DNA from 3 places in the Brevibacterium sp. Lmc1 genome. Region 3 is predicted to be linked to each of the others. Evidence: predicted binding sites of a transcription regulator. Region 3 holds the regulator's gene; each other region holds the start of a gene.

Region 1 (4,701 bases), 1.9 Mb from region 3:
CATGATGCTTCTTGCACAGAGGATGAAGGTTGCCGAACCGAGTGAGACCGCCCTTGAGCGGATCCAGATGGAAGAACGGAACGACATGGTCGATCTCCGACTTCTCAGCCCGACGAACACAGCCGGGAACGGTGCACACGGTCCACTGCTCGACCAAGGTCTTCCGAAGATCTCTGGGGACCTGGTAAGTGGTCGCTTTGGCGTCGATGGGAGTGCCGGTGGCGGGATCGGTGAGGATCCGCTGGATGCTCTTCGACCGGCCGGCGATGTTGCGAGCCACCTCAGCGGGTACCGGTGAGCCGTCGGCGAAAGTGCCGGGCAGGTCAGAATCTCCGGTGAGCGAGAGGAATGGAACGGTCACCACGGTGGCGGCCTGGTGTGACAGCCACCACGCGCTTGTGGGCATACGCAGCTTGACGACATATTCAATGGGACCGTCAGGGTCTTCACCTTCGACGCTGCAGTCGTGCCGGAAAGCCGAACCGTCGGGTCGGCTGGCGACAGAGAATCCATCGGACGACTCTGTGGTGCTGTCGGCCGAGCACTCGGCGGACGATTCTGCGGCATCGTCGTCCGAGTCCGAAGCGACGTGCTTCGCGAAGTCGGCGATGGCGTCGTCGCAATCCATATCCGGAATGAGTTCGCCGTCGGTGTCGAGCAGTGACTTCTCTTCGGCGGTTTGGATACCCGTGATCGGGTCGACCGAAATGACCTTGACCTTGAGCTCCGGGACTGGCCGGGTGAACAGATCGTACTCGAGCTGAGAGATGGAGCGGTCATCGCTGATCTCAACGCCCACAGGCAGATTGAACGCCGACTTGTTCTTTCCATGCACGGCCAGCGCCATGCCCTGGATTCGGTTGTAGCAGGCAAAGATCTCCGCTGAGGGTCCGCTGACGGTCAGGCAAGCCGAGCCGTCCTTATATCCTTCGACATCGACGCGGCGACGCTTGGTGGCGAGTTCGGTGTTGTCGATCGGCGGGACGAGCAGGGCGATCATCTTCGCCAGATCTCGGCGCAGGGTCTCACAGGTGATATCGGCGCGCCTCGCGGCCAGGAAGATGTCGAGCTTCGGAAGAAAGTCGAACGCGACATCAGCGCACTGGCGGGCGACCACATCGACATGTGCCTGGGTGAACTCTCCGGCGCGGACACGGTCGGCGAAGCGCGGCAGACCATAGAAGATCGTCATCGCGCCGGCGAGCTGACGGTAGGTACGGGCAGTGTTGGTCCCCAGCACCGTCGAGATCTCGACGAGGACCTCAGCGTCGACATAGTCATAGACCCATTTCGAGAAGCAGATGCCCTCATCGAGCTCGGGGAATTCGGGCAGCGCCTTCGCCTCGGGCTCAGTCGCCTTGCGCAACTGTTCGCGGGCGAAGTCGGCGTCATAGAGCACAACTGTCGCGGAAGGGGAGCCGCCGGTGCCGGTCGTGTCGTCAGTGGGTGACGACGCGACCTTAGGCGACGACGCGACGCTGGGCGAAGACGCGCCCTTGGGTGAGGCCTTCGACTTCTCCGCAGCGCCGAAGTCGGTGTTCTCTTCGGACTCTTTGGCGCGGCGATCAAAGGATGCGGAGATCGTCTCGCAGCGAAACGGTTCGGAGCCCTCGGGCATGGGCAGTTCGAGAGCGATGAAGACCTGTTCCAACACAACTGAGGAGACGGACTCGAGGAGGGAGAAATGGGCACGGTCGGAAGCGACAGCGTTCTCGGCGAAACGAGACATGCTTGATTCGAAGCGGATGGCGAATCGGGGCGACGGCTGTGTCACACCCGGCTCGTCTGCCTGGTCGGGGGTCGAACGGTTGGTGGTGCCCTTCATTGCTCTTTCACCTGCCTCGGACTTCGTTGTCGGGGAAGTGGTGCTGACTTGAAAAGCTGTTAATCAGATCTTAGCCGGTCAATCTGACATTCACAATAGTAAAAAGAAAAAAGATTCGAATAAGTTTCGATGGCATATTGATAGTGGATTGATTCTCTACTCATCATTGCACTCGGTGCTGACATGAGGACGTTCGGCCTTGTTCGGCCAGGTCAGGGGCTGTTCTGCGTCGGTCCAAAGGTCTGGAGAACATGCCACCGGAACGGCGGGACAACCTCGGTGGGGGCCGGATTTTCGGGTGAAACGGGTCACAGCATCGGTTATGATGATCGAGTTGTCGGGTGCGACCCATGAGGTCGGTACTCGCCTCATGCGAGCCGTATCCGCACTGCGCGCAACCGCGTCGCCCTTCACCTAGGGTCATGTCGCGGGCCGCGTCGACGTCACCGCACCATCCTTCACTGGTGACCAGTTCTTCGCCCAGACCATCGCCTGCGCTCACGGTCGACCGTGTCCGCGCCGGCCGACGTCCAGACGATCACTGCCGGCTGCACCGATGATCCGATCATCGAACGGAGTGCTCGCCCAACCGAGTGCTCACGAGCTTCGTAAGCTCACGAACCGCCGCCGCATCAACCACGAGGATCAACCATGACGACCACCGCTCACAGCTCCGCCGCCTCCGACCAGGGCTCGAAGGGCCCGATCACCGACGCCGAGATCTTCGAGGCGCACGAAGGCGGCAAGCTCTCCGCCGAGCTCACCTCACCGCTCGAGACCCAGCGCGACCTCTCGATCGCGTACACCCCGGGCGTGGCCAAGGTCTGCACCGCGATCAAGGACGAACCGCAGCTGGCGCGCACGCACACGTGGACCGGCCGGCTCGTCGCGGTCATCTCTGACGGGTCGGCTGTGCTCGGCCTCGGTGACATCGGTCCGGCCGCCTCGCTGCCGGTGATGGAGGGCAAGTGCGCCCTGTTCAAGTCCTTCTCCGGGCTGAATGCGATTCCGATCGTACTCGACACCAATGACACGGACGAGATCGTCGAAACCATCGTCCGCATGGCCCCGACCTTCGGTGCGATCAACCTCGAGGACATCTCGGCTCCGCGCTGCTTCGAGATCGAAGACCGGGTCAAGGAAGCCCTCGACATTCCCGTCATGCACGATGACCAGCACGGCACCGCCGTGGTCGTCCTCGCCGCGCTGACGAATGCTCTGCGCGTGGTGAAGAAGTCCTTCGAGTCCGTCCGCGTCGTCGTCTCCGGCGCCGGTGCTGCCGGAGTGGCCGTGGTGAAGATCCTCGCCGACGCCGGCGTGAAGGACATCGTGGTCCTCGATTCCAAGGGAGTCGTCGAATCCGGCCGCTCCGACCTCACCGAGACCAAGCAGTTCCTCGCTGAGTCGACGAACCCGCGCGGAATCTCCGGTGGGATCGGCGAAGCCCTCGACGGTGCCGATGCCTTCATCGGCGTCTCCGGCGGCACCATCGACGAGGCGCATCTGGAGAACATGGCCGACGATGCGATCATCTTCGCCCTGTCGAACCCCAACCCCGAGGTGGCCCCCGACGTCGCCGCCAAGTACGCCACCGTGGTGGCCACCGGGCGCAGCGACTTCCCAAACCAGATCAACAACGTCCTCGCGTTCCCCGGAATCTTCCGCGGCGCGCTCGACGCCGATGCCAACGAGATCACCGACGATATGAAGCTCGTCGCCGCTCGTGCGATCGCCGATCTCGTCGGCGATGATCTCGAGCCCGGTTACATCGTGCCCGGTGCGCTCGATTCGCGTGTCGCTCCGGCCGTCGCCGAGGCGGTCGAGAAGTCCGCGCTCGAGGCCATGGCCAAGCGCTGACGCCTCGTCGGTGAGCCATCGCCGACTCGGAATTGTCGCCGAGGCGGCCGAATACGGCTGAGGGGCGGGTGAAGAGTGATCTTCGCCCGCCCCTCAACTGTGTGTCGGTTGCTGATTGCGTTCCGCTCCAGGCCGTGTGCCACAGGTGGTCGGGCGCCGGCGGCCGTCGGTTGGCCAGCGGAGGACTGCCGCCCATGCCAGGCAGACGCGGTCGGAACTCAGTCGTCGGTGACGGTGATGGTGACGTCGATGTTGCCGCGGGTGGCATTCGAGTACGGGCAGACCTGGTGGGCCTTGTCGGCCAGGGCCTGTGCCTCGGCTTTGTCGAGGTGCGGGAGGGTGACCTCGAGTTCGACAGCGAGCTGGAACCCGCCCTCATTGTTCTTGCCGATGCTCACTCGTGAGCCGACCGCAGAGTCGTCGACGTTCGCCTTGGCCTGACCGGCCACGAGGCGCAGCGCCGAGTGATAGCAGGCCGCGTAGCCGACCGCGAAGAGCTGCTCGGGATTCGTGCCGTTGCCGCTGCCGCCCATCTCCGCGGGTGTGGCGAGATCGACGTCGACCTTTCCGTCGTTTGTGCGACCGTGGCCGTCGCGGCCTTCGCCGGTAGCCAGTGCCTCTGCAGTGTAGAGAGCCTTCATGATTCTTCCTTCCGTTGGCGGTGCGTTGTGGGTTAGTAGGGTTTTGTGGGTTGGTAGAGCTATCTGGGCTGGACGTGCGCTCTGGGGCAGGGCATTGATCGGTCTCGCATCGGGGCCGTCAGCGGGCCGCAGTCGAGTCGGTGACGGCCGCGGGATCTCCGCGCAGGTTCCTCGTCAGAGTGCGCAGGGTCTCGAGCAGCTCGGGCATCGCGGCGGGGTCGAGCTGCGTGCGCTCACCGATGCGAGCCGGAACGCACTCGGCGCGCTCCTTGGCTGCGGCGCCCTCGGCGCTGGGGCGGATGAACACACTGCGCGAGTCCTCGGCGGAGCGGTGACGGGTGACGTAGCCGAGCGATTCCAGCCGCGACAGCAGCGGAG
Region 2 (4,701 bases), 1.3 Mb from region 3:
CACGTGGATCGCGGTCGCCGAGGGAACGGTCACGGCACGGGGCCGCGGGGACGGCTGGAAGGACAGGGCCGCCTCGGCGAGAGGTGAGGTCATCGACGCCGCCGGCGGATACGTGGCTCCCGCGTTCGTCGATATCCACTGTCACGGTGCGGGCGGTGCGAGCGCCGAGGACAGGAGCGAGGGGATCGATGCGATCTTCGACGTGCATTGGGCCCACGGCACCGGCAGGCTCGCTCTGTCCTACGTCTCCGACACGATCGAGGGGCTGTGTGAGTCCTTGCGCGCGGGCGCCGGACTCGTCCGTGAGCGGGCCATGGTCATGGGCCTGCACGCCGAAGGCCCGTTCCTGTCCCCGGATTTCAAAGGTGCGCATGCGCCCGAAGTGCTCACATCGCCGACTCCGGAGGCGGTCGAAGCAATCCTCGAGGCGGCCGATGGAACTCTGAGCCAGATCACCATCGCGCCCGAACTTCCCGGTGCTCTCGATGCGATCGGTCGGTTCTCTGCGGCAGGGGTGCGTGTGGCCGTCGGTCACACGGCTGCCGATTATGCGCTGGCCGCGCAGGCCTTCGAGGCGGGGGCGAGCATCCTCACCCACGCGTTCAATGCGATGCCCGGAATCCATCACCGTGCTCCGGGGCCGGTCCTTGCCGCGGCCGAGGCCGAGCATGTCACCGTCGAACTCATCAATGACGGCGTCCACGTGGTTGCCCCGGTCGCGCGTATGCTCCACGAACTCGTGCCCGGGCGCATCGCTCTCATCACTGACGCCATGGCGGCGACCGGCCTGCACGATGGGAGCTATCACCTTGGTTCGCTACCGGTCGAGGTCAAGGATTCGGTGGCTCGTCTGGTTACCGCGGATGGCACTCAGGGCGCCATCGCGGGGTCCACGTTGACGATGGACGAGGCTGTGAAGCGGGCCGTCGCCGAGGTGGGACTCAGCCCGTTCGACGCTGTGCAGTCCGCAGGATTCGTTCCATTGCGTGCGGTGGGCGGAGTGCCGGAGCCGGGTGATTCTCTGCAGGCGGCGGGCAGTGCCGCCGGTGCCGGAAGCCTGTTGGCTCCCGGAATGCCGGCTGACCTCCTGCTCCTCGATGAGGACATGAGCATCCGAGCCTCTTCATTGGGGGACTGAACCCGCCTGAACCGGGCTGAACCGAGTTGCATCGAGTTGAACCGGGCTGAACCGAGTTGAACCTGGAAAGTGGGCTGAACCCGGCCGAAGCTGGAAAGTGGGCACAGCTGTCCCCTGAAAGTTGGGGCGGCTATTTGTCGAACAGGGAGTCGACGATGTCGTCCGCGATGAAGCGGGCGTGGAGGATCGGCTTACGAGCCGGGTCCTTTGCGGCAGGCGGAATGTAGGCCGGTCGCCCGTCGAAGAGCATCACCGTGTCCCAGGCGGTGCGGTCGAGCAGGTGGTGGTGATAGCTGCAGAGCAGCGCGAGATTGTTGATCTCCGTCTTTCCGCCGAGCGACCATGGAAACACATGGTTGGCATCGCACCAACCGGGAGGGGCGTCACAGCCGGGGAAGGTGCAACCTCGGTCACGGGCGGTGATCACTGCCAACTGTTTGCGATTGGCGAAGCGCTGTTCTGTGGCCACCTGCATCGTCTTGGCCCTGTCGCTCATTAGGTGGAAGAACAGCGAGCCGTTGAGGCCGTTTCTCATCAGTTCCTTGATGGGAATGGGATTGTCGGCGCCCGTGGTTCCGTGTCCTGTTCCTTTGGCCAGATCTTCGGCGGTGGCGTTGATGACGAGAGCATAAGGCGCTCCTGCAGCCGTCCGCTGCTTGTCGATCGTCGTGACGAGGCCGGCGAATCGTTCGTAGATCCATTCGCGCGCCGAGGGCTGTTCGGCGCTGACGTCGACGAATCCGCCGTCCTCACGAACGCCGACGCCGGGGACGGCAGCCGGATTCCCGCTCGTGCGAGCTGCGTTGAGATCGGGTGTCGGAACTCGCTTCGCGTCATATCGGTCACCGGAGAGCACCGCGTCGACGATCTCAAGCAGCTCTTTGTCTGGCAGCGGCGAGCTCGTCTCCTCAGAAGCAGCGGTGACGGTGGCGGGATTGCCCGCGGCCGCGATCTCAGAGGCGCCGGTCGCCGAGTCGACGCCAGTCTTGTCGGCTTCTCCCGCAGACTGGATCCGTGAGGTCAGCAGTCCGTTGAGAGTGCCGCCGGTGACGGGGTCGAGCAGTCCACGCAGCTCCCAGTCGCCGTTGGCCTTGGCGCGCATGGACATGTTGTACGCAGAGCGGTCGGCCGAGTCATTCGGCTCTGCGCCGTCCGGGTCGATATAGCCCATGAGCTTGCCGAAGATCTCGCGCAGGTCCTTGAGACGGACCTTGGGTGCGTTGTCGACCAAGCGTGTCTCGACGTCGGTGCGGACCGTCTGACTGACCCACGTGGGCAGTTTGCGCATGCAGTCTTCGATGACAGACGCCTGGGCGGCGGAGATCGTGCCGGCATGGAGCGCATCTGCGACGACAGGGTAGAGAGGCGGCAGAGCCTGTCCGGCCATGTCGACGCGTCCGCCGAGGTTCTTGGCCATATCGGTGCGGCGATTCGCCTCCGCGCCGGTGAGGTTGAATCGGTTCTCGATGAGCGACTTCGTCGACTTGGCGCCGAAGTCGCTGGGTGTTCCGACACGTTCGCAGACGGAGAGCGCGAGCGTCGACAATGCATCGTTGATGCGTGTGATCGCCTCGACCCCATCGGCGAGCATGATGGCCTGATCCGGTCCCATGGGGCGATCGAACGAGCGCAGCTCATCTTTGAGGCTCATCAGCTGAGTGATCGAAGAGGTGACCTCGGGCGCAAAGCGGCTGAGATCTGCCCACTCCTCGTCGGCCAGCAGCGGGTGTCCGCTGGTCTGCGAGGAGTTGTCGGCGTTCCGATCGGAATGATCGGAGCTGCGTTCGGGAGTGAGGGTCATGGGGATGAATTCCGTTCACCAACATCGTTGTTGTTGGAATCCAGTGTACGCTCATAATACGTGGAAAGCCATAGGTGATCGATAAAAGTTTCGAACACAAATCTGATGTTCGTCACAGTTCGAGAATGTTGACAAGCCTCTTTGAGTCCATGCAGGTCAGGAGTGGTGTCGGCCGCAGCCGAGATGAACCGGCTTCGAATGTGTCAGTCGGTCGTGGCACGATTGGAGTATGGATGCCCTGCTCCTCATTGACACCGACGACGCCAGCTACCCCAGCGATGACGCCATGGAGACCCTCGGCGATATCGTCACCCGCACCCGCGCTGTGGGCGGTGTGCTCATCTTCGCGTCGACGAAGGCCGACCTCGCCGACACTCCCGATGAGGAGCTGAGCATCTTCGTCCCCGATGAGGAGGATCTCGTGCTCCGATCCGAGAGCCCGGATGTGTTCGAGGGCGTCGACGATCTGGCCGCAGGTCTGCATGACCTCTCCGTCGACCGGATCATTATCGCCGGCGCCGACGCGTCCTCGGCGGGCACCCCCGGAGCCGTCTACGCCTCGGCGATGGCGGGTCTTGTGTGCAACTTCGACGTCGTCGTCCTTTCCGACTCCACCACTGACCCCGATGGCAACCTCGTCGCCTGGGGGGATGCTGCCGCTGATGCCGGTGCCATGGTCAAGAAGACCGCCGATACCTGGCTGCGGATGTAGGCTCAGTCGCCTTCCCGAAATTGTTCTACATTGAGTAGAATGTGGGAGCGAGCTGAGAGGAGGGCCCATGACCGGATGGACGAAATCCGTACGTGCGCTCTTCGCTGCCCTCTTCACGACTCTCCTCGCCCTGCTCATGCACCTCGGTGCCGGTGGCGGCGTCTCGATTCCGGGCACTGTGGTCGTCTTCGTTCTCGTCCTCTGGGCGGCGATGATCGTCGCCGGCAGGCGCCTGGGCTACCTGACTCTGGCGGGCCTGCTCGGCCTCGGGCAGGTGCTCATGCACCTGACGATGAGCTGGTCTGCACACACCTTCGCTCATGCGGGGGCCCACGCGGGAACCGCTCAATCCGGAAGCGGGCAGGCCGGAGCTGCAGGTGCCGGATCCACTTCCGCCGAGGCGGCCCTCCACGCCCACGCTGGGCACATCGTGCCAGCCCCTGGCACTCTTGATCTCGGTCCTGCCGCGTCCGCGCTCGGACATGCGAGCCACGGGGCAACCTCGGTGGGGATGATCATCGCCCACGTCGTCGCCGTCCTCGTCACCGCCGTGATCCTCAAACGCGGTGAGGACATCGTCCTCAGCATTCTGCAGCTGGCACTGGGCCCGGTGATCGGCGCACTGCGAGCCCTCGACGAGGCGGCCGGAGTCCTGGCCGACGAACCGTTCCGCAAGCTCTGCGCTTCGTTCCGGGTGCCGCAGCCGGTCACATCGGCGGTGGTCGGCCCGAACTACCGCCGCGGCCCGCCCGCGTTCGGCTGACATCCCAATCGGCGTTTGCAGCGCCGACCCGCACCTGGTTTCCCGGGTGACCATCCATCTTCGGGCGACCGCCCAGACGGCGGCGCGCCGCCCCTCGGTGACAGTCGAACACGTCCGCGCACACCGCTGCGCGCAGAGGACACGTACCCGCACCCTGGCCAGCACATGCCCTGCGCACTTGCACTCGCACGAGCTGCGCGCAGGCAACTGTGACCTGCGCAAAGGCTCACGAAAGCGCTGCCGGTCAGCCGCGTTCCCTGCACACAGGCGGACGAACGCGATGCGGC
Region 3 (4,701 bases):
GCGCATGTCGAAGCTGCGCCGCGAGATCAACGCCATGGCGCCCTCGCGGGAGACGAAGCGGAAGAACCGCGCCCGCCACCACGTGCCCTCAGTCGCGATCGTCGGCTACACGAACGCGGGCAAGTCCTCCCTGCTCAACCTGCTCACCGACGCCGAGGTGATGGTGCAGAACGCCCTGTTCGCCACCCTCGACCCGACCGTCCGGCAGGCCAAGACCGCCGACGGCCTCGTCTTCACCTACACGGACACCGTCGGGTTCGTCCGCAACCTGCCCCATCAGCTCGTCGAGGCCTTCCGCTCGACCCTGGAGGAAGCCGCCGGTTCGGATCTGCTCCTCCACGTCGTCGACGCCTCCCACCCGGATCCGCACGGACAGATCCAAGCCGTGCGCGACGTCCTGGGGGACGTCGAGACCGGAGACATCCCCGAACTCCTCGTGTTCAACAAGGCAGATATCGCCGAGGAGGCCGTGACCACCGGCCTGCGCGCGGAGTATCCCGACGCCCAGTTCGTCTCTGCCGTGTCGAAGGAAGGGATCGACGACCTCATCGAGGCCATCGAGGACCGCCTTCCCGTCCCGGACATCGACATGACCGTGCTCATTCCCTATGAACGCGGTGACCTCGTGTCGAAGATCTACGCCCTCGGTACGGTCGAACACGAATCGCACGGCACGGAGGGCACCAGCCTGCAGGCCAAGGTGCCGACCGAGCTCGTCGACGAACTGCGCGAATTCCAACGTCCGGACCTGGTCATCGACGAGTGAAGACTGTCGACACCCTCCTCGAATCCGCCGTCGGCGCCATCGGCGGATCGCCACGCGAGGGTCAGCAGGAGATGGCGCAGGCGGTCGCCTCGTCGCTGGACAAGGGAATCCATCTGCTCGTGCAGGCGGGAACAGGCACCGGCAAATCGCTGGCCTACCTGGTGCCTGCAGCCGAGTACGTCACCCGCACCGGCGGGAAGGTCGTCGTATCAACGGCGACCCTGGCCCTGCAGACGCAGATCATCCACCGCGACCTGCCCCGGCTGTTCAAGGCCGTGAAGAAGGACCTCGATCCGCTGCCCCGGGCGGCACTGCTCAAAGGCCGCCGAAACTATGTGTGCAAGCACAAGCTCGCCGGCGGGTACCCCGACGAGGGCGAGGGCATGCTCTTCGACCTCGGTGCCGACGCCGAGGCGGGACGCAAACCCACCGAACGCTCCGGTCTGGGGGAGGAGATCCAGCGGATCCGCACCTGGGAGAAGACCACCGACACCGGCGACCGGGACGACCTCCTGCCCGGCGTCAGCGATCGTGCCTGGTCACAGGTGTCCGTCAACGCCTTCGACTGCCTCGGTTCGAACTGTCCGCTGTTCACCGAATGCTTCGCCGAAATCGCCCGGAACAAAGCCGCCGAAGCCGATATCGTCGTGACGAACCATGCCCTGCTGGCCATCGACGCCTTCGGGGAATCGAACGTGCTGCCCGAGCACGATGTCATCATCATCGACGAGGCCCACGAACTCAAGGACCGGGTGACCAGCGCCCTGTCCGGGCAGATCAACACGAGTATGCTCTCGGCCGCGACGAGCTCGGTACGCAAACACACCACCGTCCAGGACGGAGTCGTGTCACTGCTCGACTCCGCCGCGGCGGCTCTCGAACGTGCGCAGGCCTCGGTGCCCGAGGGACTCATCCTCCACATGAGCGAGGCGCTCGGACTGGCCCTGGCACAGATCCGCGACTCCGCCCGCCAGATCATCAACGACATCGGCGGCAAGACCGAGGACGCCGATGCCGGCCGGCAGATGGCCAAGGCACGCTGCCAGGAGATCTTCGAACTCGCCGAACGCTTCTGCGATCCGGGCAAGAACGACGTCATCTGGCTGTCGCGCTCGACCTTCCGGGAGAAAGAGACGACGAATCTCGTCGTCGCGCCCTTGAGCGTGGCCGGCACCATGCGCAACGGCATCTTCGAAGAATCCACGGTCGTGGCCACCTCGGCGACCCTGTCCCTCGGTGGGAACTTCGACGCGGTGGCCGCCTCGTTGGGACTCTTCGGACCCGACGCCCCGAAATGGGACAGCCTCGATGTCGGATCACCCTTCGACTACGGCAAACAGGGAATCCTCTATGTCGCCTCCCACCTGCCCAAGCCCGGACGCAGCGGACTGAGCGAGGAAGCGCTGACCGAACTCGAGGAACTCGTCGAATCCTCGAACGGCGGGGCACTGGGCCTGTTCTCCTCCCGGGCGGCCGCAAACGCGGCGGCCGAACACCTGCGGAAGAAGTTCGATTTCCCGATCCTGCTCCAAGGCGATGACGGCCTGCCGGCGCTGGTCTCTCAGTTCACGGCCGACGACCAGACCTGCCTGTTCGGAACCATGTCACTGTGGCAGGGGGTCGATGTGCCGGGACGGACGAACCGTCTGGTCATCATCGATCGTCTGCCGTTCCCACGTCCGGACGACCCGCTCATGCAGGCGCGGGCACGCGATGCCGACCAGCGGGGAGTCAACGGATTCATGGCGGTGTCGGCCACGCATGCCGCCCTGCGTCTGGCTCAGGGCGCCGGACGCCTCATCCGGTCGACCAAGGACAGGGGAGTGGTGGCCGTGCTCGACTCGCGGCTGCGCTCGGCCCGGTATGCCGGGTTCCTCGTCAATTCGATGCCGAGGATGTGGCCGACGACGAACTCCGGTCTCGTTCGCAAGAGCCTGGCGAGGCTGGCCGAAACCGACGAAGGATGACGCAAAGGCCCGCGACCGAATCGGTCGCGGGCCTTTGCGTTTCGGCAGCGGAGAGACGACAGAGGGTCAGAGGCGGCGGATGACGGCGACGACGAGGCCCATGATCTGCGCGTAGGTGCCGTCGATGGGTTCGTAGTTCTCGTTCTGCGGCATCAGCCACTGCTGACCGGCCTTGCGCTTGAGGGTCTTCACCGTGGCCTCGCCGTCGAGGAGGGCGGCGACGATCTGACCGTTGTCAGCGGTGTGCTGCTTGCGCACGACCACCCAGTCGTCGTGGCAGATGGCGGCTTCGATCATCGAATCGCCGACGACCTTGAGCAGGAACATCTCACCGGAGCCGACGACCTGGGTCGGCAGGGAGAAGACATCGTCGACTTCCTGTTCGGCCAGGATCGGCCCACCGGCGGCGATGCGTCCGACGACCGGCACCTGCACGGTGTTGTTGGCCAGCTCCTCGTACTTCGCGCGCTCGGCCTCTTCCTCTTCGAACGGATTGACCACTTCGATGGCACGTGGGCGCTTCGGGTCGCGGCGGACATAGCCGAGGCGTTCGAGCTGGGAGAGCTGGTGGGCGACGCTCGAGAGGGAGGCCAGCCCGGCGGCCTTGCCGATCTCGCGCATGCTCGGCGGGTAGCCGTTGGTCACGACCGCGCGTTCGATGGTCTCGAGCACGAGACGCTGACGGGGAGTGAGGCGGAAGTCGCCCTCACCGGATGATCCCTCAGGGATCTGGACGACGTCGTCATCGGTGCGAGCGGCAGCGATCTCGCTGGCAACATCTTCGTTGCGAGGCCTGCCTCTGCCTCGTTTGTTCTGAACCATTGCTCGTTCCCCTTCGTTCTATTCCCTGCCGCTGAACGCCGTGATCTCCGCTTCGGAAATTCTCGTGTCAGTGCCGACTGAGATGGTTCTGACAGATCAATCAACAACGCTGGTTCCCTCTCATTGTCGCATAGATGTTCGAGTTGGACTGGACATTTGTTCGATTGGCATGTTGAATAGAACAGACGTTCTACCGATTACTGGTGGAATCGTACGAATGAAAGAGGTAATGCGATGTCTGCACAGAACACCGAGCTGCACCTGACCCCTCGTGGACGCCAGGCTGTGCGCCTTCTCCGGACCCTGCTCGTCGCTCTCGTCGTCATCGGCGGGGCGGTCCTCCTCGCCACCCAGTCGTTCTCGGCCGCTGCCGTCGCCGAATCGGAGACGGAGAGCATCGGCATCGACGCCGAGGCAGTCGTCGTCGGTGAGGGCGAATCGCTGTGGACCGTGGCTTCGAATCTCGGCATCGACCGCGACACCCGCGATGTCGTTGCCGATATCGTCGAGATCAACCACCTGGACACCCCGACGGTTCACCCCGGACAGACCCTCGACGTCCCCGTCCGCTGAGGCCGGACCCGGCTCGACCGGCAGGGCGCCGGCCCGACCGGCAGCGCGCTGACCCGTTCGATCGGGTGAGCCGACCGGCGTATCTCGATGCCCGACCCGCCGCCCGGGCGGCGGGGGCCTCTCGGTAGAATGATCGCCGTGGGAAACATCGACTCTCTGCCAGTGCGTTCAGACCTCGTCGGCCTCAAGCCGTACGGGGCGCCGCACCTCAATGTGCCGGTCCAGCTCAACGTCAACGAGAACGCCTATCCGCTTCCGGATGTCGTAGTCGACAGCATGCGCGCAGCCGTCGACGATCATTTCGCCGGACTCAATCGATATCCCGATCGCGAATTCACCGCACTGCGCGAACACCTCGTCACCTATCTGGACGGTGTGAACGAACGCGCCGGTGACTCCGTCGACCTCGACCCCTCCATGATCTGGGCAGCCAATGGTTCGAACGAAGTGCTCAGCCATATCGTCCAGGCCTTCGGTGGCCCGGGCCGCACAGTCATCGGCTTCACCCCCTCGTATTCGATGCACCCGCTCATCACCACGGGCACGGGTGCCGAATGGCAGCACGTCGAACGC

What was found. Region 3 encodes LexA, which represses DNA repair genes until DNA is damaged. Its sites were predicted from a motif close to TCGAACANNTGTTCGA; they were not measured.
Region 1: a site for LexA is predicted at 1,929-1,944, ahead of AC239G_RS03340 (HNH endonuclease signature motif containing protein). Genes of this name have one in related genera too.
Region 2: a site for LexA is predicted at 3,030-3,045, ahead of AC239G_RS17700 (HNH endonuclease signature motif containing protein). Genes of this name have one in related genera too.

What each region holds. Positions count from the first base shown of each region.
Region 1 is NZ_CM172803.1:785,926-790,626, forward strand. Features, by position in the region: gene AC239G_RS03340 (HNH endonuclease signature motif containing protein) at 1-1,825, opposite strand, end outside; gene AC239G_RS03345 (NAD(P)-dependent malic enzyme) at 2,477-3,682, shown strand; gene AC239G_RS03350 (organic hydroperoxide resistance protein) at 3,901-4,323, opposite strand; gene AC239G_RS03355 (MarR family winged helix-turn-helix transcriptional regulator) at 4,442-4,701, opposite strand, start outside.
Region 2 is NZ_CM172803.1:3,942,989-3,947,689, reverse strand. Features, by position in the region: gene AC239G_RS17705 (N-acetylglucosamine-6-phosphate deacetylase) at 1-1,138, shown strand, start outside; gene AC239G_RS17700 (HNH endonuclease signature motif containing protein) at 1,269-2,939, opposite strand; gene AC239G_RS17695 (ferredoxin reductase domain-containing protein) at 3,169-3,651, shown strand; gene AC239G_RS17690 (hypothetical protein) at 3,719-4,414, shown strand.
Region 3 is NZ_CM172803.1:2,668,399-2,673,099, reverse strand. Features, by position in the region: gene hflX (GTPase HflX) at 1-766, shown strand, start outside; gene AC239G_RS11950 (ATP-dependent DNA helicase) at 763-2,733, shown strand; gene lexA (transcriptional repressor LexA) at 2,800-3,555, opposite strand; gene AC239G_RS11940 (LysM peptidoglycan-binding domain-containing protein) at 3,790-4,128, shown strand; gene AC239G_RS11935 (histidinol-phosphate transaminase) at 4,267-4,701, shown strand, end outside.